2 regions of the Saliniradius amylolyticus genome follow, and region 1 is predicted to be linked to the other one. Evidence: predicted binding sites of a transcription regulator. Region 1 holds the regulator's gene; the other holds the start of a gene.
The links. Region 1 encodes LexA, which represses DNA repair genes until DNA is damaged. Its sites were predicted from a motif close to TACTGTATNNNNATACAGTA; they were not measured.
Positions count from the first base shown of each region.

Region 2: the regulator LexA is predicted to act here: its motif matches at 5,035-5,054, upstream of uvrD (DNA helicase II).

Region 1 covers NZ_CP029347.1:62,219-77,761, reverse strand. Annotated here, with positions in the region: gene HMF8227_RS00385 (DUF2909 domain-containing protein) at 1-115, shown strand, start outside; gene HMF8227_RS00380 (cytochrome c oxidase subunit 3) at 117-995, opposite strand; gene HMF8227_RS00375 (cytochrome c oxidase assembly protein) at 1,009-1,563, opposite strand; gene ctaD (cytochrome c oxidase subunit I) at 1,566-3,155, opposite strand; gene coxB (cytochrome c oxidase subunit II) at 3,165-4,301, opposite strand; gene lexA (transcriptional repressor LexA) at 4,661-5,290, opposite strand; gene plsB (glycerol-3-phosphate 1-O-acyltransferase PlsB) at 5,414-7,855, shown strand; gene ubiA (4-hydroxybenzoate octaprenyltransferase) at 7,858-8,721, opposite strand; gene HMF8227_RS00345 (chorismate--pyruvate lyase family protein) at 8,718-9,269, opposite strand; gene HMF8227_RS00340 (flagellar basal body-associated protein FliL) at 9,424-9,828, shown strand; gene HMF8227_RS00335 (hypothetical protein) at 9,836-10,327, opposite strand; gene HMF8227_RS00330 (DUF885 domain-containing protein) at 10,541-12,274, opposite strand; gene HMF8227_RS00325 (DUF1820 family protein) at 12,357-12,680, opposite strand; gene HMF8227_RS00320 (TetR/AcrR family transcriptional regulator) at 12,713-13,285, opposite strand; gene HMF8227_RS00315 (M28 family peptidase) at 13,403-15,028, shown strand; gene slmA (nucleoid occlusion factor SlmA) at 15,086-15,543, opposite strand, start outside.
Region 2 covers NZ_CP029347.1:3,105,226-3,120,768, reverse strand. Annotated here, with positions in the region: gene lysA (diaminopimelate decarboxylase) at 1-1,000, shown strand, start outside; gene dapF (diaminopimelate epimerase) at 1,033-1,863, shown strand; gene HMF8227_RS14515 (DUF484 family protein) at 1,860-2,534, shown strand; gene xerC (tyrosine recombinase XerC) at 2,536-3,447, shown strand; gene HMF8227_RS14505 (HAD-IA family hydrolase) at 3,447-4,169, shown strand; gene HMF8227_RS14500 (YkgJ family cysteine cluster protein) at 4,284-4,889, opposite strand; gene uvrD (DNA helicase II) at 5,098-7,269, shown strand; gene HMF8227_RS14490 (HdeD family acid-resistance protein) at 7,428-7,964, shown strand; gene rarD (EamA family transporter RarD) at 7,979-8,908, opposite strand; gene HMF8227_RS14480 (thioesterase family protein) at 9,179-9,652, opposite strand; gene recQ (DNA helicase RecQ) at 9,758-11,572, shown strand; gene HMF8227_RS14470 (c-type cytochrome) at 11,576-11,881, opposite strand; gene HMF8227_RS14465 (DUF3630 family protein) at 12,123-12,422, shown strand; gene HMF8227_RS14460 (EAL domain-containing protein) at 12,422-15,280, shown strand; gene ribA (GTP cyclohydrolase II) at 15,383-15,543, shown strand, end outside.

The sequences.
Region 1 (15,543 bases):
ACGCTCTATGACTCAATTTATCGGCCGCCGGGTGATGTTATCGGCGGCCATTATTCTATTTATTATTCTGGCCGTGGCACTGGGCTGGATCCAGCCCAATCCAAGACCTTACTGACTCAAAGTATATAAACAAAAACAAACAGGATAACCCAGACCACATCTACAAAGTGCCAATACCAACTGGTGGCCTGGAAGGCAAACTGGTTATCCTTATTGAAATGCCCTTTGAGTACCCGGAAAAACATCACGATCAGCATGATGGTACCCAGAGTCACATGCATTCCGTGAAATCCAGTCAACATAAAGAAGGTGTTGCCATAGACGCCGGACTGCAAGGTCAGATTCATCTCACGATAGGCATGGACATACTCTTCCACCTGCAACGTTAGGAAGATAAGGCCCAGCACAATGGTCGTCCCCAGGAACCATTTCAGTTTAGCTCGTTTGCCCTCTTCGAGCGCAACATGAGCAAAGTGAGCGGTCACTGACGAGGCTAATAATATCACAGTGTTATACAGCGGCAGTCCGAACCAACCCATCGCCGTGGTTTCCGTGCCACCAGGGGTTTGAACCAGTGGCCACATCGCCTCAAACCCAGGCCACAAGACCTCGTTAGTCATGGCGTTGTTGGAGGCACCACCCAACCAGGGCACCGCGATCATGCGGGTGTAAAACAGCGCGCCGAAGAAAGCCGCAAAGAACATGACCTCGGAGAAGATAAACCAGGCCATGCCCTGACGATAGGAACGCCCGAGCTGTGCGCTGTACAAGCCTGACATGGACTCATCAATCTGGTTCTTAAACCAGCCGATCAGCATCACTAACATCAAGGCAATGCCTGCAATCAGGGTCCAGCCGCCATAACCGGTCTTGTCCGATGTGGATTCCACCACAAAGTTGCCGGCCCCTACGGCGATTAAAAATAACGCCACCGCGCCCACAATGGGCCATGGACTTTGGGCAGGCACATAATATTTTTCGTGTTGTTGTGACATCTTGCTCTCCGAGTTAGCCCCCGTTCATCGCTACGGCCTGCGACGATTCGGATACGTCATAAAAGGTGTAAGAAAGAGTAAAAAACTGAATATCCTCAGGCAGTTGTGGGTCGATATAAAACTTCATCGGCATCACGGCTTCGCTGCCCGCTTTCAGCGGCTGCTGGTTAAAACAAAAACACTCGGTCTTGTTCAGATACAGCGCGGCCGTGCCAGGCGATACCGAAGGCACCGCCTGGCCAATAATGTCTCGCTGGGTAGGGTTACGCACATAAAACTCCACCATCGCCATCTCGCCGGGGTGTACCGTCATCTTGCGGGTCCTGGCTTCAAACTCCCAAGGCATACCGGTGTTAGTGCGGGTTATAAACTCCAGCGTGATCGTTCGAGACTCATCCACTTCCTGACCTTCATAAACCGCCGCAGTGGTGTTGGTCTTGCCATTAATACCGGTGATGTCGCAAAAAACGTCATACAAAGGCACTAAGGCAAAACCAAATCCAAACATACCGACGACGATAGCAACTAATTTCACCACCATGCGGGTATTGTTCTGCGGCTGGCTCATGGTTATTTCACCTCCGGTGGAGTGTCAAAGGTGTGGTAAGGCGCCGGTGAGGGCACTTCCCACTCCAGGCCTTCGGCACCGTCCCAGACCTTGGCGGGCACCTGCTCACCCTTCTTCTTACAGGCTTTAATGACCAACGCCAGGAAGAAGAGTTGCGACAGACCGAAGGCAAAGCCGCCCACGCTGATCCATTGGTTAAAATCGGCAAACTGTAGCGAGTAATCCGGGATCCGGCGTGGCATGCCTGCCAGCCCCACAAAGTGCATGGGGAAGAACAGCACGTTCACCGAAATCAACGAACTCCAGAAATGCCAGCGTGCCAGAGACATGTCATACATCACCCCGGTCCACTTGGGCAGCCAATAATAGGTTGCCGCCATCAGCGAAAATATCGCCCCAGTGACCAGTACATAGTGGAAGTGTGCCACGACAAAGTAAGTGTCATGGTATTGGAAGTCCACCGGTGTAATGGCCAGCATTAGCCCCGAGAAACCACCGATGGTAAACAGCACGATAAAGGCCAGGGCAAACATCATCGGCATCTCGAAGCTGATGGAGCCTCGCCACATGGTCGCGACCCAGTTAAACACTTTCACCCCGGTGGGAACCGAGATCAGCATAGTGGCGAACATGAAAAACATCTCGGCAAATAATGGCATGCCCGTGGTGAACATATGGTGCGCCCAAACCACAAATGACAATAAAGCGATTGAGGCCGTCGCGTAAACCATAGAGCTGTAGCCGAACAGCTTCTTACGGGAGAAGGTGGGTACGATCTGCGAGATAATGCCGAACGCTGGCAGAATCATAATGTAAACCTCGGGGTGCCCAAAGAACCAGAAAATATGCTGGAACATCACAGGGTCACCGCCCCCGGCCGCATCGAAAAAGCTGGTACCGAAGAACTTATCGGTCAGAACCATGGTCACCGCACCTGCCAGAACCGGCATTACTGCAATCAGCAGGAAGGCGGTGATTAGCCAGGTCCATACGAATAACGGCATCTTCATCAGGGTCATGCCCGGAGCACGCATATTGAAGATGGTCACGATCACATTGATGGCACCCATGATCGAGGAGATACCCATGATGTGCACCGAGAACACAAACAGCGCCGTGCTGTCGTTACTGTACGTGGTGGATAACGGCGCATAGAAAGTCCAGCCAAAGTTAGGACCACCACCTTCTAAAAACAGCGAGCCGATCAAAATGGCAAACGCAAACGGCAGGATCCAGAAACTCCAGTTGTTCATGCGCGGTAGCGCCATATCCGGCGCACCGATCATCATTGGAATCATCCAGTTGGCCAATCCGGTAAAGGCGGGCATCACCGCGCCAAACACCATAATCAGGCCATGGACCGTGGTCATCTGGTTAAAGAAATTGGGGTCAACAATCTGCAGACCGGGTTGAAACAGTTCGGCCCGTATCACCATGGCCATACTGCCGCCCACCAGAAACATGATGAAAGCGAACCACAGGTATAAGGTGCCAATGTCTTTATGGTTAGTAGTAAACAGCCAACGCGTTATACCGCCTGGCTTGTGATCATGATGCTCATCGTGATGCAGGTCATCTGCTACAGTGCTCATTGGATTCTCCTATTCGCCAGTCATCAGTGCGTTGACGTCTTTTGCCTGTACGGTCTCGCCGGTGTTATTACCCCAAGCATTACGCTCGTATGTAATGACTGCGGCCAGCTCCTTCAGACTCAGCTGTTTGCCGAAAGCCTGCATGGAAGTACCCGAAACGCCATTAACCACGATGTCGATATGCTTTTGCATGTCTTCCAGTACAATCTGACTTCCTTTCAAAGCCGGGAAGGCACCGGGCAGACCCTCACCGTTGGGCTGGTGACAGGCAGCACAGGCTGATTGATAAACTCGCTCGCCGAGATCCATCAGCTCATCCATTTCCATATTCATGGCCAGCAACTTCTGTTCTTCTTCTTTCTGCTTGCGCACAATAGCTTCTTGCTCGCTCAGCCATTGTTGATATTCGGCAGGCTCTTTGGCGATCACCACCACAGGCATAAAACCGTGGTCCTTGCCGCAAAGCTCGGCACACTGGCCGCGGTAAATGCCAGGCTCATCCACTCGGGTCCAGGCCTCGTTGATAAAGCCTGGGTTGGCGTCTTTCTTAACGGCAAAATCAGGCACCCACCAACTGTGGATCACATCGTCGGATGTGATCAGGAAACGCACCTTACGGTCTGTGGGGATCACGAGAGGACGATCGACCTCTAGCAGATAGTTTTCGCCTTTATCAAATTTGTTACTGATCTCTTCGGGACGCGTAGCCAACAGGGAGTAATAGTCCACATTGGAATCCATGTATTTGTAATGCCACTTCCATTGGGAGCCGGTTACCAATACGGTCACATCAGGCTTGCTGGTGTCCTCCATGGCAATGAGCGTCTTGGTCGCGGGTACAGCCATACCGACCAGAATCAGGAAAGGCACCACAGTCCATGCAATTTCCACCTTAACACTCTCGTGGAAGTTAGCCGGTTTGGCCCCTTTGGACTTACGGTGAAAGATCAAGGCATACAACATGGCCCCGAATACAATGACCCCGATCACCACACAGATCCAGAATATGGTCATATGCAGGTCATAAACCTGACCGCTGATATCTGTGACCCCCTGGCGCAGGTTCAGATTACTTCGCTGCTGTTCAGCACCAGCAGCAAAGCTGATGAGTGTACTAAATAGCGCAGTGATTACACTTCTGCCCACGTGACATCTCCTCTGTCAGAAGTTAACGCTGTCTGATGTCCGCCGGTAGCAGATCACCAACGGGTTTTCGTTAAGAAAACCGCAGCATTGTTATTTTTCTGTTAAAAGCGGTATAAGAATTGCGCAAACAGGGGGGCAATGTCCAGCCCTTTATGGATAAAAATACATCAGGCGATGAATAAATAGCCAGATCCCCTGTTTTCATCAAGGTCCAAGCTAAGTATTTAAAATATGAAGTTTTTTCGACAGTGCGGATTTTACCTCGATGCAGCTCCGAGGCGGTTGGGTCAAGACAATCATTCAACGACAGACTCCCACCTCTGCCATTGAATGATCATACTTATTGGTAAGGTCCTGAGTTAATTCCAACTCTGATTGCGGATAACACCTACCGCAATACCTTCGATGGCGAACGGCTGACTGGCCAGATCCACCTTAATAGGCGCATACTGCTCATTTTCGGCGTGCAATAGAATCTGGGTTTTGCCTTTGCGCTCCAGACGTTTGACAGTGACGTCTTCATCCACACGGGCTACCACAACCTGACCGTTATGCACATCCACCGTGCGGTGTACCGCCAGCAAGTCACCGTCCAGAATACCGATATCTTTCATACTGTCACCGTTAACACGCAGTAAAAAGTCGGCATGGGGGCGGAATAGCTGAGGGTCCACCTGATAATGACTTTCCACATGCTCCACCGCCAATATAGGCTCACCGGCCGCCACGCGCCCAATAAGCGGCAACCCTTCCGCTTCCGGCTCAGGCTCGTCAATAGGAGTCAGCAGCCGTATCCCTCTGGAGGTGCCCGGCATGATCTCAATGGCGCCCTTGCGGGCCAGAGCCTTAAGGTGTTCTTCAGCCGCATTAGCCGACTTAAAGCCTAAACGCCGGGCGATTTCGGCCCGTGTTGGCGGCATACCCGTGTCGGCGATGTTGTCTTTAATCAGTTGCAGGATTTCCTGCTGTCTTGGAGTTAGCGGTCGCATAGCCTGTCTTTCCATACAGTTTTACTGTCAGTATATCCAGTTGTTAGTAAATCGCAAGTCGCGACAATTTTTACCTCAGATGCTATGCTTCGCGCACTCTTATGGCGAAGGAAGTAACGACAAATGAGCTGGCTACAGCGATTCTGGCTGACGCTGGTTAGTATCCCTAACCGATTACTGGTACGGACCAAGACCATTCCCGCGGATATAGAAGAAGAATTAGGCATCGATCCTAATCGTCCGGTGTTGTACCTGTTAAATACCCGATCCTCCAGTGATCTGTTGGCACTGAGAAACAGCTGCCGCGACAAGGGTCTGACCGATCCAACGGACAGGGTCACTCTGGCCGCTCAAACCTTTCCTGCCACGGTGTATTTAAACAAGCCACAGGGGTTGTTCTCTCGTAAAGTGGCCGCGACCGATGCCGCGAACCGTTTCAGCGAATTGATGAACCTGCAGCGTCAACATCCGGAGCTGGACTTTCAAATTCTGCCGGTATCGGTTTTTTGGGGGCGTGCTCCCGGCAAGACAACCTCAGGCTGGACCGAGCTATTGGCGGACCGCGCAGCACCCAGCTGGCTGAGAAAGTTATTGATTGTATTATTTCTGGGTCGGGATAACGCCGTCTGCTTCAGTCGTGCAGTATCGTCACAGCGTATTGCACAGGATAAAGGTACCGATATTCAGGTAGCCCACAAGCTTATCCGCGTGGCACGCACCCACTTTTACCGGCGCAGCGAGTCTATGACCGGCCCCAGGCTGATCAGCCGCGAACAATTGCAAAATGCCATTCTCGGTAGCCCGGCCGTGAAAGCTGCCATTGCCGAAGAGCATAAGGGCAAGAAGGTGTCTGTGGACGAAGCCCGCCAACGGGCCAGAAGTTACCTGACGGAAATTGCCGCCGATTATCGTGAGGGACTGATACGCCTGGCCGACCGACTTCTCACCCGGGTCTGGAACAAGATCTACAATGGCATCGAAGTCCACAACGCAGCCCGGGTCAGGGAGCTGGCGCGCAAGGGACATGAGATCGTCTATGTGCCCTGTCACCGAAGCCATATGGACTACTTACTACTGACCTATGTGATCTATCATGAAGGCCTGGCCACACCTCATATTGCCGCCGGTATCAACCTGAACTTCTGGCCTGTGGGTGGTATCTTTCGTCGGGGCGGCGCTTTTTTCCTGCGCCGAAGCTTCGGCGGCAACAAGCTCTACACCGCCGTATTTAAGGAATACCTTCAATTTCTTTTCGACCGCGGCTACCCGGTCAAGTACTACCCTGAAGGTGGACGCAGCCGTACCGGCCGACTGCTACCTCCCAAAACCGGAATGCTCGCCATGACCTTACAGGGAGTACTACGCGGCACCCGTCGTCCTGTGACACTGGTCCCCGTTTACATCGGCTATGAGAATGTGATGGAGCTAGGCAGCTACCTGAAAGAGCTTAAGGGTAAAAACAAGCAGAAAGAGTCTTTCGGTCAGGTTTTCTCGGCCCTGCGTAAGCTTAAAAATTACGGCCATGGCTATCTGAACTTTGGCGACCCAGTGACTCTTAACTCATTCCTGGATGAGCAGGTGCCTCAGTGGCGTGACACCGAAGACAGTGATAAAAAGCCCTCCTGGATGAACCCGGCGGTCAGCGCGTTAGCTCAGACCATGATGCACCGAATCAACCAGGCGGCTTCAGTCAACGGCATGGCTCTGGTGTCACTTTGCCTGCTGGCGTCTGAGAAACGGGCACTTACCGACAAAGAACTAACCTATAGTCTCGAACAGTTTATCGACTTATTGACCCAGGCTCCCTTTAGCAGGGATATTTCCCTACCAGAGCAAGATGCGGCCGAAGTATTGGAGCATGTGGTCAGTCTGAATAAGCTGACGGTAACCCATAACGAATTCGGGCGAGTACTGGCGCTGGATGATTATAACGCCATCATTCATACCTACTACCGCAATAACATCCTGCATCTGTTTGCCGTTCCCGGACTGATCGCGGCTATTTGTATCGCCCACCATGGCGCCGAACGCACGACCATTATGACCCTCATTGAGCAGCTCTATCCTCTGCTCAGGCGTGAGCTCTCCATTTATATGGATACCGGCCAGGCCGTGGAGTACGCCGAAACGATGCTGAAAACCCTCAAGCAAATGGGCTTACTGGAGCAGCGCGGCCCCAAAGTATTTCCGGCAAGCCGCACGTCCAACGCCTATGGCGCATTGAATATTCTGAATCAGACCATCCAGCCCACGTTACAGCGTTATGCATTGGTGCTCACCCTGATGGAAAAACATCGCAACCTGAGCCGGAATGCGCTGGAGAAAGAGAGCCGACGCCTTGCGGAACACCTGTCGGTGGTCAACGGCCTGAATGCACCTGAGTTCTACGACAAGAATGTGCTGGCGACCTTCGTAAACAGCCTTAAAGAGCAGGAGTTACTGGCCGAAACCGATGATGGAGGTTATCGACATTCAGCCGAAAGCAGTGAGTTGCAGAAGCAGGTACTGGCATTGATCGATCCAAGCGTAGCGGTTCATTTAAATGAGCTGCTACAAGAAGCCTAGATCTACAGACTAAGATCGGCGATCAGGCCAAGGCCGATCGCCATCCCCACATAATGGTTATTCAGAAAGGCTTGAAAGCACCGCTGAGGTTGCCGCTCTCGAATTAACCACTGCTGGTAAAGGCTAAAGCCTGCAGCCACCAGCAGCCCAGACCAGTAAGGCCAGCCCAGGCTTAAATGCTCACCCAAGCCAGCCATAATGCCGAGAAACGCCAGTTGCATCAGCGCGATGGCCGCTCTGTCAAAACGCCCAAAGGCAATGGCGGTGGACTTCACCCCGACCTTACGGTCATCGTCTCTGTCCGCCATGGCATAGGCGGTGTCGTAAGCCACCGTCCAGATCACATTGGCACCATACAGCCACCAAGCCCAGCTGGGTATCTGCTGCTGAACGGCCATAAAGGCCATGGGAACGGCCCAGCTAAAGGCAGCCCCCAGAACCACCTGCGGAAAATGCGTATACCGCTTCATAAAGGGATAGCAAGCTGCCAGTAGCAGCGCACCTATCGATAACACGACAGTCTGCCAGTTGAGCAGCAACACCAGCGCAAAGGCCAGCATTACCAGTAGGATGAAAAGCTGTAAGGCTTCCGGTGGACTTACCCGACCGGTTGCCAACGGACGATCCTTGGTGCGTTGAACGTGACCATCAATATGGCGATCGGCGTAGTCGTTGATCACACAGCCAGCCGAGCGCATTAAAAATACCCCAGCTAAGAACACCAGCAGGACATCAATCGGAGGCAGGCCGTCGGCGGCCAGCCACAATGCCCAAAGAGTAGGCCATAAAAGTAAGTACACACCCACAGGCTTCTCGACTCGCATCAGTTGGCTGTAGGCACGCCAATGGGACAACGATAAGATCATCTGGGGCTCCAGAGTTTATAGGCCGGACACTGTGGTAAGAATATCTCTGCCACCATCACACGCCAGTGTTGGTAGCAAAATAGCGAACGACGTCCGAATAACCGGTGTTTCGATTCACAGCCCAGTGTCTCGAGCAGATTCGGAGCCTCCAGTTGACAAAGCTCGAAGGGACGACGTTCAAACAGATGGTCATTAAACAAAATTCGGCCCAATGACTGACTTCCCAGAGCCGCAAAAGGCCCGTCCTCAGTCAGGGCTTTCGGCAATACAGAGCGCGCGGCCACCCACGGCTGACCATCGCCACGCAGAATCACTTCCCGTACGACGCTCAACTGGGAACCTATGATCTCAAGCTCATCGGCGCTGAGCTGAGTTTTCTGCTGACCCAACAGCTGCACTTCAAAGTGTCGGCAATGGGCTTGCAAGCGCTCGGTCAGAGAGCCGGTATCCTGCAACCAGTTTTTTAGGTGCGCCTCCGGTACAACTACCTCATTGGCGGTGTGCCAGTGAGGCGCTACAGGTAATGGAAATAAAGGACTGTTACTCAACTTCGCGTTCTGACTGATGGATTTAGCAGCCTCAATAGTAACAATAGCCTCAGGGTAGGAGCCAGCAAATGCTGGTTTAGCGAGGGTATTTATTGATAAACTGATACTCAGGCCCCGGATATCAGGGGGATATTACCGACCAACGGGACTCGATATGACCACTGCAATGCTGAGATATACGTTGTTTGCCATCGTCACTCTGGTGGCTTTTGCTTCCCCAAAAGCCCACGCGACCGCTTATTTCGGACTGGAGCCAGATATCGTAACGAACTATCTGGGGCAGGACAGTAAGAAGCTCGGCTTCGTGCGCGTGTCCATTGAGCTAATGCTGGAAGATGCCTCTTATCTGGAGGTGGCACAGCACCATACACCGCTTATGCGAGCAACTGCCATCGATATCTTCGGGCAACAGCCTGAAAACAAGGTAAAGTCTCTGGTAGGACGGGAGGAGATCCGCAAAGACATCCTCCGCAATTTACGTAACCTGATGGAAAAAGAAACCGGCGCCCCGATGATTGAAGATGTGATTTTCACCAAGTATCTTTATCAGGGCTCCTGAGGCTTTATTAACTGGCGTTTGCCAAAGACGGAGCTTCCTGGAAACTCGTTAGCAAATTGCAAACACGAGTAAAACCTGCCACCTGATTGCTGCTCCATGCGTTACGAACCTCGCCGCGCTGCAGTGATATGAACCGCTGAATGTCTTCCAGAGGCGTCTGACTGCGAGTCGCCACCTTGTTCATGGCCGCAGAGACACTCAGTTGTTTGTCCACGCAGCTGAGTATGACAAAGCAGTAGTGACTGACTATAATACGGCTTTTCTCATACCTCTCGGCATTCACCCAGCCAGCCTGATACGCCATTTCCAGCCTGTCCAGATACTGCTGTTGCAGTTGCTCTGCGGTCTCGGTGAGATGGCCGAGAATCTCACGTTTGCGCTTGTCTGCTTGCTGACTATAGTACAACGCCTGGCGAAGTTGAGCCTGCATGCCCTGGCAGCGAACCATAAAAAAACACGCCAACAGAATCGCAACGCCAATAATCGTGTAGAGGATCATCGAATCGCCTCAAAAGTAACCCAACAATATTAACGATAAAACGGCAACAAAGTTCACCCTTGAAGGCCGCAACTTCAGGTCTATTTTATCTCAAGGAAAAGTACCAATCCACTTTAACGGCTGAGTTCACAGGCGTGTAATGCGCTGCTATGTCAATAAGGGCGCGCTCCGAAGACAAAGGCCAGCCGTATTCGACTGACCGGGTCATATTAACTATTGGTGCTGCTCTATAAAACGAGTCATGTGTTGCTCTAAGGCCGATAACGGAATGGCGCCGTTTTCCAATAAGGCATCGTGAAAGGCGCGTAGATCAAAGTCATTACCCAGCGCCTGCTCCGATTCCCAGCGAAGGCGTTTAATCGTAATCTCGCCAATCTTGTAAGACAGAGCCTGTCCAGGCCAGGAAATATAACGGTCGATCTCGGTGGTCACATTGTGCTCCGACAGAGCGGTGTTCTCGAGCATGTAGTCGATGGCTTCCTGTCTGCTCCAGCCTTGCATATGCATCCCTGTATCTACCACCAGCCGACAGGCACGCCACATCTCGTAGCTTAGCCGGCCAAAATCATCGTAAGGGGTCTCGTAGTAGCCCATCTCCTTGCCCAGGTATTCCGAGTACAGGCCCCAACCCTCACCAAAAGCCGAAATATAGGTATGACGACGCACTGGCGGCAGATGGTCCATCTCCCGTGCCAGTGCATTTTGCAGATGATGCCCCGGTACCGCCTCGTGCAAGGTCAGTGCAGGCAGGGCATAGAGAGGTCGCTTATCCAGCGCATAGGTATTGACCCAGTAATAGCCAGGTTGATCGTCTCGGGTGGGACCAATATAGCGGCCCGTGGTGTACTTGGGCGCAATGCTGTCCGGAACCGGGGCGACGCCGTAGGGTGTGCGGGGAAGTTTATAAAATAACTTAGGCAGGATCGCATCGGCCTTCTTGGACAAGTAAGCGGCCTGTTTGAGTAGCGCCTTAGGGCTCTCAGCATAAAACTGCTTATCGGTGCGCAAGAAATGAATAAATTCAGCATGAGAGCCGTCAAAGCCGGCCTGCTGCATCACCCTGGCCATCTCAGCGCGTATGCGCTTGACCTCTTGCAGACCAAGCTGATGGATCTCGTCCACGGTCATATCCGTGGTGGTGTAATGACGAGCTCGGTTGGCGTAGAAGGCCTTGCCCTGGGGCCAGTGCTCAATACCGACGCTGTCTCTGGCGTTGGGGATATACTGCTCTGTCAAGAACTCGTAATAGCTCTGATAAGCAGGCATCACTTCGGAGGCGATAATCTGTCTGGCCGTGGTAGCCCATTGACTGAACTGAGATGCTTGCGCCCATACTGGCCGTTGTTTAAAGGGTTCAAAAAACACGCTGTCTTCCGGATCGTCATGAATAAAGGCACTCACTGACGATTCATACCCCTGTAACACCACTTTGGGTTGCGTGAGCCCAGTTTGAAGGCCCTGCTTCATCCAGTAAATGTTTTGTTCAAACAACCGAGGCAACGCCTTGAGGCGACGGAGGTAATTCTTTACATCCTCAGCCGCAGCCATTTTGATGCGATTGGGCAAATAGGCAATGCTACGATGGAAACCGTCTTCCGACTTCAAGGGCACATAGTGCTGATTAAAGTCGTATTTATCCACCAGATTCTGCAACCGATAGCGCTGCATACTGATGTTGAGCCGTTCATCGAAAGACCGTTCTGCGCTGTCCAGTTCTGCTAGCCGCTGCAAGTACTCTGCCGCCTGATCGCGCTGACGTTTAAGCGCTTCTGGCGACCGATCCGCCAACAAATGGTCATAGTCGTGCACTCCCAAAGAAGTGGCGGTCACTGGCGCGATTCTTAACTCAAATTGCCAGATTTCGTCCAGTAAACGGTCTAATGAGCTCTGAGCCTGAGCCACCAGACTGAAGCAAACTGAAAAGATGAGTAGCAAAATGATGCGCACGGCATTCTCCGAAAAGCAAAAGGCGATAGGCCTTACTTATCAAACTTTGGTGGAAAAGGGAAAAGCAGTACGCCGGGCAGCGTCAATTTTTAGGTGTATAAGCCGGCTGCGGGAATGGGGTCACCTTGTCACCCAGCTCGGTTACCTTCGCGCTACCCCGGTGCTTTACCTGATCGATGCGCAGCACATTATGCATGGGAATATAGGTACGCTCGACACCTTCAAACTCAGACTTCAATTTTTCTTCACTCGGGTCAACGACCACGCCGCTACGATTATCCCAGACGAAGTCACCGATCTCTACAAAGCCAAACATAGCCCCCTGGGCGACCTCACGGACATAAAGCTCGTAGCGCTCGGCGTTACTGATAAACTGTACTCGATAAACCGACTTAGACTGACTCATAGACACCACTTTGAGAAATGTGGGCGGTGATTTTAACTCTTTTGCACCGCGCCTAACAACGCTTTCGTTGCCAAGTGCAACTCATCGGTGGTGCCCGCCAGCACCGCATTCACGGCAAAACCCTGCACATAACTGGTGAGCTGCAAGGCCGTGGACTCTAGGTTAATGCCCGCGTTAATCTCTCCGTGTTGCAAGGCCTTTTCGAGGCAGCCGATAAAGCCGATCTGCAAGCGATCCAAATAGTGCCGCCCCAGGCTTCGAATTTCACCGTCATCGTAGCCCAGCTCAGTGACCATGTTGATCAGCAAACAACCACGCCCTTGGATCAACTGGACATATTCGCGGAAAAATTGCTCAACAGACGCCAGACCATGATTATGTTCCAGGTGCGCAACCACCGGCTCCAGCCGTTGGCTCTGATAATGTTCGATCACTCGGTATAAAAACTGCTGCTTACTGCCAAACTCCAGATAGAACCCCCGACGATTAAAGTCGGTTCGGGCGATAATCTCATCCATCACCGCACCGTGGTATCCATGCTCGATAAACACATCGACGGCGTTTGATAACACTTCATCAAGATCGTACAGGGCTTTTCGTGGCATTTTTCATTTCCAGAATGTTTGTTCTTAGCAAGGTTAGTGAGCTTTGTAGGAAAGTCAAACTGGTATCCCGGCTTCGGCTCGGGTAAGGTCTTGCGGTCAAACATCAAGAGGATGCCTATGAAACCTATTATTCTTCTCGCCGCTGTGACAGGACTGGTCAGCAGTACTCTGTCTGTGGCGGCAACCAGCAACCCTGAGGCCGATGCTGAACGAATTCGCGCCCATGTGGAATTTCTCGCCGACGATCTGCTTCGGGGTCGGGACACCGGTAGTCGGGGACATCAGATCGCCACCCGCTATATTGCCTCGGAATTCACCCAGCTGGGCCTGGAACCCGCCGGAGAAGACGGTACCTTCTTCCAGACCGTGCCCTTCCGTCAGGCCTACCTGAAGCAAGAATCGCCTCGACTGGTGCTCAGTAGCGACCATGCAAAGCTGGCGTTGGATTACCCCAAAGACTATTTAACCGGCCCCAGCACCGTGTATCAGGAAGCGCACGTTTCCGGTGAAATGGTATTTGCCGGCTATGGTATAGTCGCCCCGGAACTTGAGCATGACGACTATGCCGACCTTGATGTAGACGGCAAGGTTGTAGTGATTTTATCCGGTAAGCCCGCTCATTTTCCCAGTGAAGAAGGCGCCCATTTCGCCTCCGGCCACGAGAAAGGCAAACATGCGGCTCAGCGCGGCGCCATCGGCATAGTCAGCATTACTACGCCTACCATTGAAAAAATCCGACCTTATCAGTCACGCCTGAACTATCTGCATACTCCCAGTTTAAGAACGCTGGATGAAAGCGGTGAGCCAGTCAGCGTATTCCCTGAGATCAAGAACAGCGCTTTTTTCAGCAAGAAGGCCGCAGAACAATTGTTTGCTCACGCCCCGATGAGCCTGGATGAGATCTACGCCGCTATTGAACAGGGCAATACACCAGCGGGCTTTGCCTTACCCGTATCCATCGATTTCAGCAAGAGCAGCACCCATGAGCGCATCGAGAGCGATAACGTGGCCGCCATTTTACCCGGCTCAGATCCTGAGCTAAAAAATGAGTATGTGGTTTACAGCGCCCACTCCGATCACATCGGTATCGCCAAAACCGTGAAGAAAGACAAGATCAACAATGGCGCCATGGATAACGCCACCGGCACTTCGGTGCTATTGGAAACGGCTCGCCTGTTCACTCAGATGCCCAAGCCCCGTCGCTCCATTCTTTTTGTGGCGGTGACCGCTGAAGAAAAAGGCTTGTTAGGTGCCGATTATTTTGCCCGCAATCCCACGGTGCCCGGTGATGCGATGGTAGCCAATGTGAATCTGGATATGCCCATCCTCAAATACCAGTTTGAAGATGTGATCGCCTTTGGTGCCAACCACTCGGACCTACAACACAATGTCGCCGATGCCGCCGAGCAAATGGGGCTGTCGCTGGCTGAAGATCCCTGGCCAGAACAGGCACTGTTTACTCGTTCCGATCACTATATGTTCGTTAAGCAAGGTGTACCCTCCGTGTTCCTGGTGCCTGGCTTTACCGCCAAAGGCGATAAGAGTGGTGAGGACTACTTTAAGGAGTTTTTGGGCAGCGATTATCACAAACCGTCGGACGAAGTGAATGAGGACTTCAACTGGCAAGCCGCCACCCTGTTTACTGAGGTGAACCTGCGCATCGGCCGCAGCATTGCCAACCAGGACCAGCGCCCGGCCTGGTTCGACGGCGACTTCTTTGGCAACACTTTCGCTGGTAAGTAAACCTTTCTGCGTATAAAAAAAGCGCCACTGCGGCGCTTTTTTATGTCTTTATTCAGATTAAGCCAGCAGCTGCTGTTTAATCAGATGCCACTGCTCGGCAAAGTGTTCTGTTGGGCGCCGCTTAAATTCGCTGCGAATAAACTGATTGATACGGCCATCGGCAAAGCAGATCAATAAGTTGGCGATATGGCCTTCATCGGCCACCAGCGCCTTACCATCACGCAACTTACTTTCTCTTAATACCTGTTTAAGCTGAGTCTCCAGGCGTTCAAATAACTGAGCAATACGGCCACGTAAGCGATCCTGCTCACCCAGTAAGGCGTCACCATTAATTAAACGCGCAATACCGGGGTTTTTCTCAGCAAACCCTAACAATAAATGCAGGATATGCTGACAGCGTACGGCGGTGTCTTTCTCATCATCCAGGATTTTATTGATACGCGAAAACAACGTCTCTTCAATAAACTCGATAAGGCCTTCAAACATCCGCGCCTTACTGGGGAAGTGCCGATATA
Region 2 (15,543 bases), 3.0 Mb from region 1:
GCTGGCCCGGGTCATTGAAGCCGGTGGAGACCCGGCCAGGGTCGTGTTCTCGGGCGTGGCTAAGACCGAGGCGGAAATCGCTTTTGCGCTGGAGCAAGGCATCAAGTGTTTTAATGTGGAATCGCCTTCGGAGCTTAAACGTATTAATCGGGTTGCCGGCAGCATGAGCGTGACGGCACCGATCTCCATCCGTGTTAACCCGGACGTGGACGCCAAGACTCACCCCTATATTTCTACCGGGCTGAAGGCCAATAAATTCGGTATCGACTGGGAGCAGTCACTGGACATTTATCGTCAGGCGGCGGGTATGGCGCACTTGACGGTGGTGGGTATGGATTGTCACATCGGCTCGCAGTTAACCGATGTCGCGCCTTTTGTGGATGCGCTGGAGCGTCTGTTGGGCCTGATCGACCAGCTCAAAGCCGAAGGCATCGAGATCGACCATTTGGATGTGGGTGGCGGTCTGGGGGTGACCTATCAGGATGAAAAGCCGCCACTACCGGCTGACTATGTGAAGGCAGTGGTCGAGCGACTGCAAAAGGATCACGCGTATCTGTCGCTGATCATGGAACCGGGGCGGGCGATTATGGCCAATGCCGGCATCATGGCGACTAAGGTGGAGTTTATCAAACAGGGCTCGGAGAAGAACTTTGCCCTGGTCGACGCAGGCATGAACGATATGCTGCGCCCCTCGCTGTATTCGGCCTGGATGGACATCGTCGAGGTGGATCGTTCACTCGAGCGCGAGACCCGCATGTACGATGTGGTGGGGCCGGTGTGTGAAACCGGTGATTTTATCGGTAAGGACCGTAGCCTGAGTATCGACGAAGGGGATCTCCTGGTTCAGCGTAGCGCCGGAGCTTATGGCTTTACCATGGCATCAAATTACAATAGCCGCTGCCGCCCAGCCGAGATAATGGTGGATAAAGACCAGGTTTATTTGGTGCGGGAGCGTGAAAGTCTGCCTGACCTCTGGAAAGGCGAGCACAAACTGCCTTAAGCTAGGACGCAAAGCGCGCAACGGTAATAAGAATGCTTATTCACTTTTCTAAAATGCACGGCCTGGGTAATGACTTTATGGTGATCGATAACGTCACCCAGAATGTGTTTTTCAGCCCGGATAAGATCCGCCAACTGGCGGATCGCAACATGGGTATCGGCTTCGATCAGCTGTTAATGGTGGAGCCGCCCTATGATCCCGAGCAGGACTTTCATTACCGGATCTTCAATGCCGATGGCAGCGAGGTGGCTCAGTGCGGCAATGGTGCGCGTTGCTTTGCCAGCTTTGTGCGTAAGAAGGGACTGATTAATCGCAATAAGATCAAGGTAGGCACGCGGGCCGGCAACATGGTGCTGTATCTGGAGAAGGACGGTCAGGTAACGGTGAACATGGGTAAGCCGTTGTTGGAGCCCCAGCAGGTGCCGTTTAAAGCCAACAAAGAGGAAGCCACCTATATACTGCGGGCCGGTGAACACACGGCATTTTGCGGTGTGGTTTCCATGGGCAACCCCCATTGTGTGATGGAGGTGGACGACGTTGACACGGCTCCGGTAGAAGAATTGGGACCGATTCTGGAAAGTCATGAGCGTTTCCCCGAAGGCGCCAATATTGGCTTTATGCAGATCCTCAATCCCGGCCATATTAAGCTCAGAGTATTTGAGCGCGGTGCGGGCGAAACCCTGGCCTGTGGCAGCGGTGCCTGCGCGGCGGCTGTGGTTGGTCGCCTGTGGGAAAAACTGGATAAGGACGTACGAGTGGATTTGCCCGGCGGAAGCCTGAAAATTCGCTGGCCGGGGCTGGATAAGTCGGTCAAGATGACCGGTCCGGTGGAACACGTTTTCGATGGGAACCTACATTTATGAGTGATCAACCCCTGAACGCTTCGACCAATGCGGCTGAAGCGGTGAGCGCGGCGCAGGTAAAACGCTATCTGCAAAGCCATCCGGACTTCTTCGCTCAGCACCCTGAGTTGCTGGAGGGGCTGCGTATTCCCCATCAGCAAAAAGGCGCGGTGTCGCTTGTGGAATTGCAATCGGAGCAATTGCGCAGCCGCTTAAATCAGTTGCAGCACCAGATCAACGAACTGATGAGTGTGGCTAAGCATAACGAGCGTATCTATCGAATCTACGCCGATTTGAACCTGCGCTTGTTCCAGTGCCAGACACAGGCACAAATTCGCAGTCTGCTGGAAGACGTACTGCTGGAACAATTGGATCTGCAGGACATCACCCTGATGCGTTTCGATCGCGAGCCCGAGCTATCGGCCGAGGCTAAGAAGCAATTGGAGGAAAAGCGCTTCCGTCAGGATATGTATTACTTCGGGCGCCTGAGTCAGCAAGAACGTGCCTGGCTGTTTGGCGAAGACAGCCAGGTGGCTTCGGTCGCTATGATGCTGATCGGCGAGCAGGGCGAATTGGGTCTTTTGGTGATTGGCAGCAGTGAGGATCATCACTTCCACCCAGGAATGGATACCTTACTTATCAATCAGCTACAAAAATTTATGACCCTGGTGCTGTCCCAGTTGGAGCAATAGCATGACGGAACCGGCCGAAGCGATTGCTCAAGGGCTGGAGACGTTTTTGGCGCATCTGAAGTATGAGCGCAATCTGTCCCCCCGGACGCTGGAAAATTACCGGCGCCAGCTGAATGCGGCCGCTCAGGTGCTGCAACTGGATGACTGGCAAGCTCTGACGCGTGACGGGGTGCGAAGGGTTCTGGCTGAGGCCAAACGCCAACAATTAAAACCCCGTTCCATCGCCTTGCGTTTATCGGCGCTCCGGGCATTGGGCGATTATCTGGTGTTACAGGGAAAACTCAGTGCCAACCCCGCTGCCGGGGTCCAGGCTCCCAAACAAGGCCGCCCTCTGCCGAAGCAACTGCCAGTGGATGAGATGAGTCAGCTATTGGCGTTTGAGCCGGGCAATGACCCTCTGGCGATTCGGGATAAGGCGATCATGGAGCTGGCCTACGGTTGTGGCCTGCGACTGGCAGAGCTTGAGACCCTGAGCCTGCCTCAGATCAGCCCGGATAAAACTCAGATCAGAGTCTGGGGTAAGGGGCGTAAGGAGCGCCAGTTGCCTATTGGTAAAACCGCTGCCCAGTGTCTGAAACAGTGGTTAAAAGTGCGAGGTCAGCTTTCGGCGGCTGGAGAGATGGCTGTGTTTGTAAGTAAAAACGGACAACGACTGGGCCGGCGACAGATTGCCAAACGCATGGAACACTGGGCAAAACATCAGGGCTTGAATCAGCCGGTACATCCGCATAAATTACGCCATTCTTTTGCGACCCATGTATTAGAGTCCAGTGGTGACTTACGAGCGGTGCAAGAATTACTGGGCCATGCCAACCTGTCCACGACACAGGTGTATACCCATTTGGATTTTCAGCATCTGGCCCAGGTGTACGACAAGGCGCACCCCAGAGCGAGAAAGAATAAAGGTTCTTAATGATTATTTTCCGTCCCCTAGACCAGGTCCGCGCGGTAAGCTTCGACCTGGATGACACCTTATACGACAACGGCCCCATTCTGCGCCGGGCCGAGGATGCGCTGCTGGAGTTTATTCATACAGAATTTCCTCAGCTTAAAGATTCGAACGAGGTCTTCTGGCAGCGTATCAAGGCCAAGTGCCTGAAGGAACGCCCCGAGTTGACTCACGATATGGGCGCATGGCGCCAACACACCCTGCGCACCGGTTTATTAGAGCTAGGTATGGCTTTTACCGAGGTGTCGGAAGCCACCGACCGGGCCTTCGAGTATTTTTACTATGAACGCAGCCGCTTTAAGGTGGATGAGACTATTTGTTCTTTATTGGCGCGCATCGCCGATAAGCTGCCTATGGTGGCGATCACCAATGGTAATGTGGATCTGGACGCCATTGGTATCGGACAATACTTTGAACAGTCTTTCCACGCCAATCTTGAGCAGCCCAAAAAGCCGGACCCGGCAATGTTTGAGCTCGCCTCCCGCCATCTTGCGATGCCCAATGAGCGCATTTTGCATGTGGGCGATGGTTTGATTAACGATATCGCCGGAGCCCACGAGGCAGGCTTTCAAACAGCCTGGTATGCGGGTAACCGGCATATGGGCATCGGCTATGAGCCAGCCCGGCACCTGCCCAACGTGCAACTGGCGAATCTGGATGAGTTGGCCCTGCTGTTAGACCTTTAAGACACAGGTTGGCATCGCTAGCAGGCTGACACCACACGCAAACACGCCGTAAATCCATCCATGGAGGCTCCTGCGCTACTTAGTGGTAATCAGCCTGCCTGGGTTTCGGCGAGATCACGCCGCCTGAGTGCCATCATTGTCCGGATCGTCGTAGTAAGCGGCGGTCAGCACCTTTTCCAACGCCCAGGACAGGGCCTGGTTGATGGGCAGGGTCTGGCGTCCCCAGAGGGGATCCAGATTGACCAGTTGTTGTCTGCCGTCGGCAATCATCGGCGGTGGGGTCACCTCCAATGCGCTCAGGGTTTGGTGATAGGCATCGGCTCGGGCGGTTTTAATCGGTTGGCATACCGACAGACGGGCCTGACCATCCTTGCCCCTCACACCAGCGGCACCAAACATACGGCAAATGCCAGGCCGGTGGGCGTAAATCCCGCACTGGTCTCTCGCGCCATCCAGCGAAAGGCGCTGATAATGCAGGCAGTGAAAGCCTGAGGCCGCTCGCAGCTTGTCTAAGGTGACTTCTGCCTGACCCTGATCGAACAGGTTAAGCGCCAGGGGCAACATTTCCAGGGGCGAGGCTTCTACATCCGGGTTGGTGCAGCAGCGGCCACAACCGCTGATACAGGAAAGACCTTGCTGCTGTTGATAATCGGAAAAACGCAGGTTGAGCTGTTGATAGACTGTTTCTATCCGCTGTGCCAGAGCTCGTAAATATTGCATGTTCAAACATCCGTAATGAATTCATCCACACAAGGCCCGCCGAACGGGCGGCGCGGATTCTAGCCACTTTTGATGCTCTACGGTAATAACTTTTTGTGTAATAAGGTCGACTTGTTATATCCAAGGGGTGGGTTCCTATTAGGCCAAGTGTATAAAAATACAGTGTGGCTGGTATACTGGCGGCATCATTGCTAAGCCCGATATCGCTATGGATGTATCCGAACTGCTCGACTCCTTAAATGACAAACAGCGCGACGCCGTTGCTGCCCCGCCCTCCGACATGCTGGTACTGGCAGGAGCCGGTAGTGGTAAGACCCGGGTACTGGTACACCGGCTGGCGTGGCTGATGGATGTACAGGGGATTTCGCCCTTTGGCGTGCTGGCGGTGACCTTTACCAACAAAGCCGCCCGCGAGATGCGCAGCCGGGTCGAAGCTCTGATGGGCATGTCGTTGCAGGGTATGTGGATCGGCACCTTCCACGGGTTGGCGCATCGCCTGCTGCGCACCCACTATCAGGAGGCGCGGCTGCCGGAAAATTTTCAGATCCTGGATGCTGACGATCAGCAGCGCTTGCTCAAGCGCATTATCAAGGGCATGAACCTGGACGAAAAGCACTACCCGCCCAAGCAGGCCATGTGGTTTATTAACGGCCATAAAGACGAAGGCCTGCGTCCCCAGCATATCGAGACTCAGGGCGATGTGATGCGCACTCAGATGCGTGAAATCTACAAGGTCTATCAGGAAACCTGCGACCGCTCGGGGTTGGTGGACTTCGCCGAGCTGCTTTTGAGAGCCCATGAGTTATGGCTGAATCACCCGCAGATTTTGGCTCATTATCAGAAGCGTTTTCGCGCCGTGCTGGTGGATGAGTTCCAGGACACCAACAACATCCAATACGCCTGGTTGCGAATGCTCACCAGCGAGCATAACAATATGATGATCGTCGGCGACGACGATCAGTCCATCTACGGCTGGCGTGGCGCCAACGTGGATAATATCCAGCACTTTTTGCGGGACTTTCCCGACGCCAAGACCATTCGGCTGGAGCAGAATTACCGCTCCACCGCCACCATCCTTAAAGCCGCCAACCGGGTGATCGAAAACAACTCCAGTCGTTTGGGTAAGGATCTGTGGACTGAGGGCAATGAAGGGGAACCTATTTCCCTGTATGCCGGTTTTAATGAGCTGGATGAGGCACGTTTTATCGTCGGTCAGATCAAACAGTGGCGGGATCAGGGCGGCGCGCTCAGCGACACGGCCATTCTGTATCGCAGTAACGCCCAGTCGCGGGTGTTGGAGGAAGCGCTGTTACAGGAAGCCATCCCCTACCGGATTTACGGTGGCCTGCGCTTCTTCGAGCGTCAGGAGGTTAAAGATGCGCTGGGTTATCTGCGCATGATCAATCAGCCACTGGACGATGCCGCCTTCGAGCGGGTGATTAATACGCCTGCCCGAGGCATTGGCGAGCGTACCGTGGCGCAGATCCGGGATATGGCGCGCAGCTCCGAATCTTCAATGTGGCAGGCGGCCCTGACCATGTTGCAGGAAAAGCGTCTCTCCGGCCGGGCTTCCAAGGCGGTGCAGGGGTTTGTGGAGCTGGTCTTAAAACTGCAGGAAACCACCGGCGAGCTGCCTCTGGAAGAGCAGGCCGACACCGCCATTAAACAATCCGGCTTGATGGCCATGTATCAGGCCGAAAAGGGCGAAAAGGCCCAGGCCCGGGTGGATAACCTGGAAGAACTGGTGACCGCCTGTAAGCAGTTTGAGGTGCCGGACGATGCCGAGGATATGACCCCGCTGGCGGCCTTTTTAACCCATGCTTCATTAGAAGCCGGTGAAACTCAGGCCGATCAGCATCAGGATGCGGTGCAGATGATGACCATGCACAGCGCCAAGGGGCTGGAATTCCCTATGGTCACCATCGCCGGAGTGGAAGAAGGTTTATTCCCCAGCCAGCAAAGCCATGAAGAGCCAGGCCGTTTAGAGGAAGAACGCCGTCTGTGCTATGTGGGCATGACCCGGGCCATGGAAAAGCTTATCCTGACTTACGCCGAGAGTCGTCGCATCTATGGTCAGGACAAGTACCATACGCCGTCGCGTTTTATTCGCGAGATCCCGGCCGAGTGCATTCAGGAGATTCGCCTGCGCAATACGGTCAGCAAGCCAGTGTCGACCAGTCGCTTCCAACCGGCGACTTCCCACTCGGCCTTCGACTCTACCGGCTTTAGTCTGGGCCAGCGGGTTACCCATCCCAAGTTTGGCGAGGGTACGGTGCTCAATTACGAAGGCAGCGGCGAACACGCCCGGGTGCAGGTGAACTTCGACGAGGTGGGTAGCAAATGGCTGGTACTCAATTTTGCCAAGCTGGCGGCTGTATAGGGCTCTTCTAGACGGGCATGTTGCCGGTTAGCTTACTTTAACTAGGTGCGCTCAGTCCTTGAAATTGATTGCTCCGAATTCATCTGCTTTGCTGTAGGTAGAATAGAAATGCATTCGCTTTAGTCATTTTAAAGCGCTACCGGTAAGGAGAGCAGGCGATGAGCGATTACTTTCAAAGCTACAGCAGGACACTAAAGACTGAGGGTATTGTAATGCTGCTCCTCGGTATACTCGCAATAGTATTGCCCCAGGCGTTTACATTGGGTATCGAGTTGTTAGTCGGGGCGCTATTTCTGATCGGAGGCGCACTATCGGTTGTTAGGGGCTTTCAGCTTAAAGGATTGTCAGGGCGCTCTGTCACCATCGTAATGGGCATCTTAACGGCCATGGTTGGCTTGGTCCTGTTGGCGTTTCCCACTTCCGGAACCATTACATTGACGTTGTTAGTTGGGGCGTTATTTTTGATTCAAGGTGTCGCAGAAGTGGTTGCAGCCCTGCAGCATAAGAGATGGCGCACCTGGGGATGGATTCTTATCAGCGGTATCGCATCGCTTATCATTGGTATTTTATTGATTAGCGGCTTACCAGGAACCGCTTCCTGGGCTATTGGCCTGCTGATCGGTATCAATTTGCTTTTCACCGGGGTTTGGTTGCTGACCTTTGCTAAAGCACTGGACGCAGAAGTGTCTTCCTAGCAACCGTGAGGGGTCTACACCCCTTCATTAGGCTGGCGGGAGAGTATCTCCCGCTGCTGCTTCTTGGTTTTGCGATAGAAGCGGTAAGAGTCAAAGCTAAACAGCGCCAGTGCGGTCCATACAAACAGGAAGGTCACCAGCCGGTCCGACTGCAGCGGCTCATCGTATAAGAACACTGCCAGTACAAACATGATGCTGGGGCCGATGTACTGAAAAAAGCCCAGGGTGGAGTACATGATGCGCTTGGCCGCAGCGGTAAAGCACAGCAAGGGCGCGGTGGTGACGATACCGGCGCAGATCAGGGTCACATTAAGCGCCGTGTCATTGGCCAGCATATTGCTGTCCGGGCCGGCCAGCCAGACCCAGTAGCCGATGGCAAAGGGCAGCATCAGTAAGGTTTCCAGTAGCAGGCCGGGGAAGGAGTCCACCGCCACCTGCTTGCGCATCAGGCCGTAGACGCCAAAGCTCCCGGCCAGACCCAGTGCAACCCAGGGCACTTCGCCGTAGGATATCACCACAATGCCCACACCTACTAAGGCCAGCCCCACCGCCAGTTGCTGCAGGCGACGCAGCTTCTCGGCTAAAAACACCCGGCCCAGAAACACATTCAGCAGTGGGTTGATGTAGTAACCCAGGCTCGCTTCCAGCATCTGGTTGCTGTTAATGGCCCAGATAAAAAGCAGCCAGTTGCCGCCCAGAAGTACGCCGGTGATAAGCAGAATTTTTAATACTTTGGGGTTACGTAAGGCGTGCATGACCTTGTGCCATTGGCCGAGAGCCAGCACCAGAGCGCCCAGAATCAGGCTGGACCAGAGGATTCTATGCATCAGGATCTCGGTGGCCGGTACGCCTTGCAGCAGCTTAAAGTACATGGGGGCAAAGCCCCACAAGGTATAAGCGGCGATGGCGAGTAAGACTCCGGCTTTGGCGTGGTTATCCTGCATGCGTATTCCTGACGGCGGCGAAGGCGCCCACTATGGGTTAAGCCGTCGGCAAAGACAACCGAAAGCTTTTTGCCAATTGATTAGAAAAAGTAATCGAAAGTTGGCATCGAAAGCATCTTTCTCCTTATGCCGGTGGGATAAGGGGCGGGAAGGTATAGCCGCTGAATACAAATTGTTGTTATGCCCGTCCCTCCGAGCAGGTATCCATGTCCAAGGTTCGACAGGAATAAGGAGATAACCGATTAAAGTCAGGCGGTTATCCTGCAACGATTAACCGATCATGTAGGTACCAGTGCCGAAGGCGATATGTTCGCCTTTATCGTTGTGCAGCTCCATGCGGCAGACCGCTACGCGACTTCCCTTGCGGATTACCGAAGCACTGGCGATAAACTCCTTGCCTTTGCCGGGACGCAGGTAGTCCACGCGCATATCGATGGTCCCCATCTTGCCGAGCTTTTTCTGAAAGGCCTCCAGTGTGATGTCGTTCATATCCCGAACCACCTGAAGGATGGCCATCAAGCCGCCCACGGTGTCCAACATAGAGGCGGTTACGCCGCCGTGGAGGATTTTCTGTACCGGGTTGCCCATCAGGCCGTCGTGCCAGGGCAGGCGTACCTCCACTCCTTCACCGTCAAACTGACTGACCTGCATACCGATTAACTGGTTAAAAGGCATCTGGTCCCGAAAGACACTGGCAACAAAATCACCGAGTTCCTGACTGTTGAGTAAAGTTGTTGGATCCACCTTGTTACTCCTTTTCAAACAAGCGTTTAAGTTACGCCTTTGCTTTGGCTCTGGCAAGTAGGCATATGCATCAGTAAAATGGCCGCGTTCTGAAGTGAGGTTCTCTTGTCTGATTCTGTTGTCGCGTCACATCCTAAAGCTATAACACCAGTCACGGTGCTGCGTGATTATTTCGGTTATTCCGAATTCCGCCGCGGCCAGCAGGAGGTGATCGACGCCGCTCTGCAAGGCCGTGACAGTCTGGTGCTGATGCCGACGGGTGGCGGTAAATCCCTGTGTTATCAGGTTCCGGCCCTGCTATTGGAGGGACTAACGGTGGTGGTGTCCCCTTTGATTTCCCTGATGAAGGATCAGGTGGATGCGCTCAGGGCGGCGGGCATACCGGCTGCGTACCTGACCAGCAGTCTGGATCGGCAGCAGCAACTTCAGGTCTTGGCCGGGGTTCAGGATGGCAAATACCGTCTGCTGTATGTGGCCCCTGAGCGGCTTTTACAACCGGAGTTTATCCAGCGTTTGCAAGGGCTTACTATCAGTCTGTTTGCCGTAGATGAAGCTCACTGTGTGTCCCATTGGGGCCATGACTTTCGACAGGACTACTGTCGACTGGGACAACTGAAAAACTTCTTTCCCTCGGTGCCGGTGATGGGGCTGACCGCCACCGCCGATCCGGCTACGCGCCACGATATTTTGCAGCAGCTTAGGCTGGAGCAGCCTTTTGTCTATCAGGGCAGTTTCGACCGGCCCAATATCCGCTATACCCAGGTGCAGAAATATCAGCCGCTGGATCTGATCGAGCGTTTTATTCGCCAGCAGGATGGCCCCGGAATTATCTACTGTAACAGCCGTAAGAAGGTGGATGATCTGGCCTTTAAGCTGGCTAACCGAGGCCTCAATTGCGCCGGTTACCACGCCGGGTTAGAGGGGCCGATACGGGAAAAAATCCAACGGGATTTTATTCAGGATAATATCGATGTGATGGTGGCCACCGTGGCCTTTGGCATGGGCATCAACAAGGCGAATGTGCGCTTTGTGGTGCATTACGACCTGCCACGCACTATCGAAGGCTATTATCAGGAAACCGGCCGGGCCGGTCGGGACGGTATGCCCGCCGAGGCATTGTTGCTATTCGATGAGAAGGACGTAAGTCGCATTAGGGACTGGATCGGCCAGACCGAAAACGAACAGCGTAAGGCCATTGAACTGCAGCGCTTCAATGCCATGGAGTCTTTTGCCGAGGCTCAGACCTGTCGCCGTCAGGTGTTGCTGAACTACTTTGGCGAATACAACGCCAATGCCTGCGGTAACTGCGATATTTGTCTGGACCCGCCTAAACGCTTCGAGGGCACCACGGCGGCCCAGAAAGTGTTATCTTGTATATACAGGCTAAATCAAGGGTTTAGCAGCCAATATGTGATCGATGTGCTCAGAGGTAAGAAGCTAAAACGCATTCAGGACAATGGGCACGATGCGTTGAGCACTTATGGCATTGGTAAGGACGAGCCTGATGCCTGGTGGCATAACATTATTAACCAGTTGATTCATCAGGGGTTGGTGCGGGTGGATATTACCCGTCATTCCATCCTGCAGCTGAATCAGGCCGCAGCCCAGGTGTTGAAAGGCGACAGTGCCCTGGAGTTAGCCGTACCGCGGTTGGATCTGAATTTGGGCCGCAAGCGTAAGCTGGATGAACGCAGCTATGACCGCAAGTTGTTCGCTATACTCAAACACCTGCGCAAGCGCATCGCCGAGCGTGACGAGGTGCCACCCTATGTGGTATTCAGCGATATGACCTTATCCCATATGGCCGAAGTGATGCCCCAGTCGCAACGGGAGATGCTGGGGATCAGCGGCGTGGGTCAGACTAAGCTGACTCGTTATGGCGATGAGTTCATTAACGCCATCAGAAATTATCTGAGTTAGACGTTACTGATCGCAGGGCGACAGGCTGGCATAATAGGCCGCCAAATTTTTCATGTCTTCTTCGCTTAATGGCTGGACCATCGGAGACATCACCATATTTTTGCGGCTGCCTTCCTTAAAAGCTTTAAGCTGCTGCAACAGGTACTGCTCTTTTTGACCGGCCAGATTGGGGTACATGGGAATCTGGGCGATGCCATTTTGGCCATGGCAAGCAACACAGGTCACTGATTTTTCCTTACCCGCTGCAATGTCACCCGCCCAACTGGGAGTGCTTAGCAATATTGCCATCACTAATAATGACTTTTTCATCCTGGTCTCCTGCTATTGATGTTTTTCTTGTTAGAGTATGCCTAAACCCTTCTGCTATGGATATGCAAATTGAGCCTGAGCGATGTCACGCTTTAACGCCACCGGAGGGTCAGTCTCTGAGTGTCATTCAGAACCAATGGCGGTGGCTATTAAAAGTGCGTTAAAACCCCTATGATGAACAACCTGATTCTGAAGATAAGGTCCGCTCTGCCTGGCAGTGGAGCAAAGGGCTAGCCAAACCATGCGGCAAATAAAAGTAAAGCACTGTGATACTCAGGCTCTGGAACTGGCGCTGCCCCAAGGTTTCGGTTCGGGCTGGCAAGAGGCCGTTCAGCGCTTGCTCAGCGACTTAGGGGCGGAAATAATGAGTTTTGACTGTGGTGTCGACCGTTGGCAATGGCAGTTTCGCTGGCAGGACACCGATTACGTATTGTTCGCCGAGCAGTTGGTAGAGGCGATCTGGATAGAAGCGGGTCGGGTGGTGACCGCCCCTGAGGATCTGGCAATGCTGCAGCAGGCTATACGGAGAATAAGACAGTGATGGGACGACTCGTAGGAGTAATTTTGTTGTTGCTGATGGTCAGCCCAGTGCTGGCCGGTCATGGCGTTGAGCCATTGGTCATCGAGTCCGGATTAGAGGGCGATGAAGTGCAACAGCATGTGCAATACCTGCGAGCCCATCGTTCAGCCCGACTGTCGGATGTGCGGCATAGTCAGCAGTGGCAGAAAGAATTGGACATCGCCCCCCTGACTCCTCAAGAGGCGTTATGGGGCCGTGTGGTGGTGCAGCGGTTAGGAGGCTCAGAGTCGCACTTCGCCTTTATGTTCGCGAATCCAACGGTGGATGAACTGGATTTATTGCTGCTCGATGAACAGCAGCGCATATTGCAAAATGTGGTTACCGGCGCCGAACGTCGTTTCGACAGCCGTGGGATCAGCCACCGGTTTTACATTCTGGCTCTGGATTTAGAGCCGGGAGACAAGCGAAGCCTGTATTTTCGCATTAAGGACGATGGCCCCCTGGTAGTGCCTCTGCGGCTGATCAGTTACTCAGACATGCTCACCCAAGGTCAGTTAAATTTAGCGCTAATCGGCCTTATCGGCGGTGCGCTCTTTATCATGACCTGTTACTTCCTGCTTAGCTATGTGGCGGTGCGCAGCTCGGTGCGTTTCTGGTTTTCGCTGTCTTCACTGAGCTTCTTGCTGCTGTTTCTGAATATTGAAGGGATACTGTCTCAACTGACCGGGGTTTCAACGTTTGTCGAGGATGTCAGTTTGCTGTTGGTGGCGGGAGCGTTATTCTCGTCGGCGAAAGTGGCCCATCTGATGCTAAAACAGGTTCCCCAGTACTGGCGCTTTATCTCGTACCTGATGGCCATCCTGTTGGTGGTCAATACTCTGCTGTTTAACGAATACTGGCAGTTGGTGTTTGCCATTGGTCTGGCTGGTGCGGCCATTGTTGTGCAATGGGGTGTAGCACTGGCGTATAGCAACCGTGAGGATGGTCGCCCCAATCTGTTTTATGCCATCGGCTGGTCGATGATCACCTTGATGGGCCTGGCGCAGACTTCTTTGTATGTCACTGGGCTGGCGTTAGAGCCACAAACCAGTCTTTACCTGACCTTGTTGTTGCTGTTGGGCTTATTGCTGATCGCTTTTGCAGTGGAAGAGCACGAGCGTGCTCAGCAACGCAGTCGTCATCAACAGCAGTCTGATACGATTCGGGATCTTCGGCGCTTTTACAACTTGTTTCGAAACTCGGCCGAAGGCCTCTATACATCGACGCTAAGCGGTAAGTTGGTCACTACTAACCCTGCTATGTGTAAGGTGTTTGGTTATGAAAATGAGCAGCAGATGCTGGCCGAATGTCAGACGACGGCGCAGTTTTACGCGCATGAGAAAGATCGTCTGGCGCTGGTGGAAGAGCTGCGGCAATCCGGCGTGGTGCTGGGCAAGGAAATCGAGGGTGTACGTCGGGATGGTTCCCATTTTTGGTTTTCGATTTCGGTACAATTGCGCCACGAGCACAATGAAGATTACCTGTTCGGCACGGTCTTCGACATCACCGAACGTAAGGAAACCAATCTCAGTCTGGAGTACATGGCGACCCATGACCCTCTGACGGGCGTCTTTAACCGCCGCGAGTTTGAGCGGCGGTTGCGCAGCGACCTGGATGAAGCGCGGGGTAAAGGCATGCCGCTGACGCTCATCTATATGGATTTGGACCAGTTTAAGGTCGTGAATGATACCTGCGGCCATAAAGCCGGAGACATCCTGATTAAGCAACTGTCCAACCAGCTCAACGATGTGGTGGAAGGGCATGGTCTGCTGGCGCGCCTGGGTGGCGATGAGTTTGGTGTCTTATTGGTGGGGGATGAAGCATCCGAAGATAGTGCTTACATACTGGCAAATCGTTTAATGACTGTGGTTCAGGAGTTTCGCTTCGTTTGGGAAGGGCGTATCTTCACCCTCGGAATCAGCCTTGGACTGGTGCCACACCATGAACAGATTCATACACCCGAACAATTATTGAGCATGGCCGACTCGGCGTGTTACATGGCTAAGGAGCAGGGGCGTAACCAGATCCACACCTACTCTCGCGAAGATGAGCAGATTCAGCGCTATGAGACCGAACTGCACTGGGTGTCCTTAATTAACGAGGCCCTTGAGGACGATAACTTCGAGCTTTTCTATCAGCATTATCATCCCTTAAATGACCTGGCGCATGGTCATTACTATGAGATCCTGCTGCGTATGAATACCAAAGAAGGGTTAGGTTCTCCAGCCAGCTTCCTGCCAGCAGCAGAGCGCTATAATCTTACGGCTCAGGTGGACCGCTGGGTCATTGAGCACTTCTTCCGTTGGTTGTCCGACAATCCTCAACATCTGGCTCATCTGGAGCGCGCCAATATTAATCTGAGCGGTCAGTCTCTGGGGGATAAAGAGCTGCGGTTGTTTGTGCTCAATGCCTTTGAAAAATATGGCATTCCTTATCGTAAGATATGCTTCGAGATCACCGAGAGCATGGCCATCATCAAGATGGACGAAACCCTGCAATTCATACGAACCTTCCGGAAGCTGGGCTGCACCTTTGCTCTGGATGATTTCGGCAGCGGTTTTTCCTCTTACGGTTATTTGAAAAACCTGCCGGTCAATTACGTTAAAATCGATGGTAGCTTCGTGAAGGATATGCTCACCGATAAAGTGGATATGGCGATGGTGCGCTCCATACAGGAGGTGGCTAAGGCGATGGATATGGAAACGGTGGCGGAGTTTGTTGAGACCAAGGACATCATGGCCGAACTGGGCAAGATGGGAGTGGATTATGCTCAGGGCTATGGCGTGGCTAAGCCCCGCTCTTTAAAGCAATTTGAGCCTCTGATTTATCCTAAGCAGTAAAAGTTACTGCAAAACGATCCATTTAACGGGATAATGGCGGCACTCTTGCGTCAGGTTCGCAGGAGCCTCATTATCCGCAACGACCTTTGTAATACGAGAACCATGACCGACGCCGATACCGCCTTTGATTATGTCAGCTCCGCCAAATTACCCACAAGGTTCGGAGAGTTCCGAATCCACGGATTTGTGGAAGAAGACAGTGGCCAGGAGCATGTGGCCCTGTCCTATGGTAACTGGACTGTTGATGACGAAGTCCTGATTCG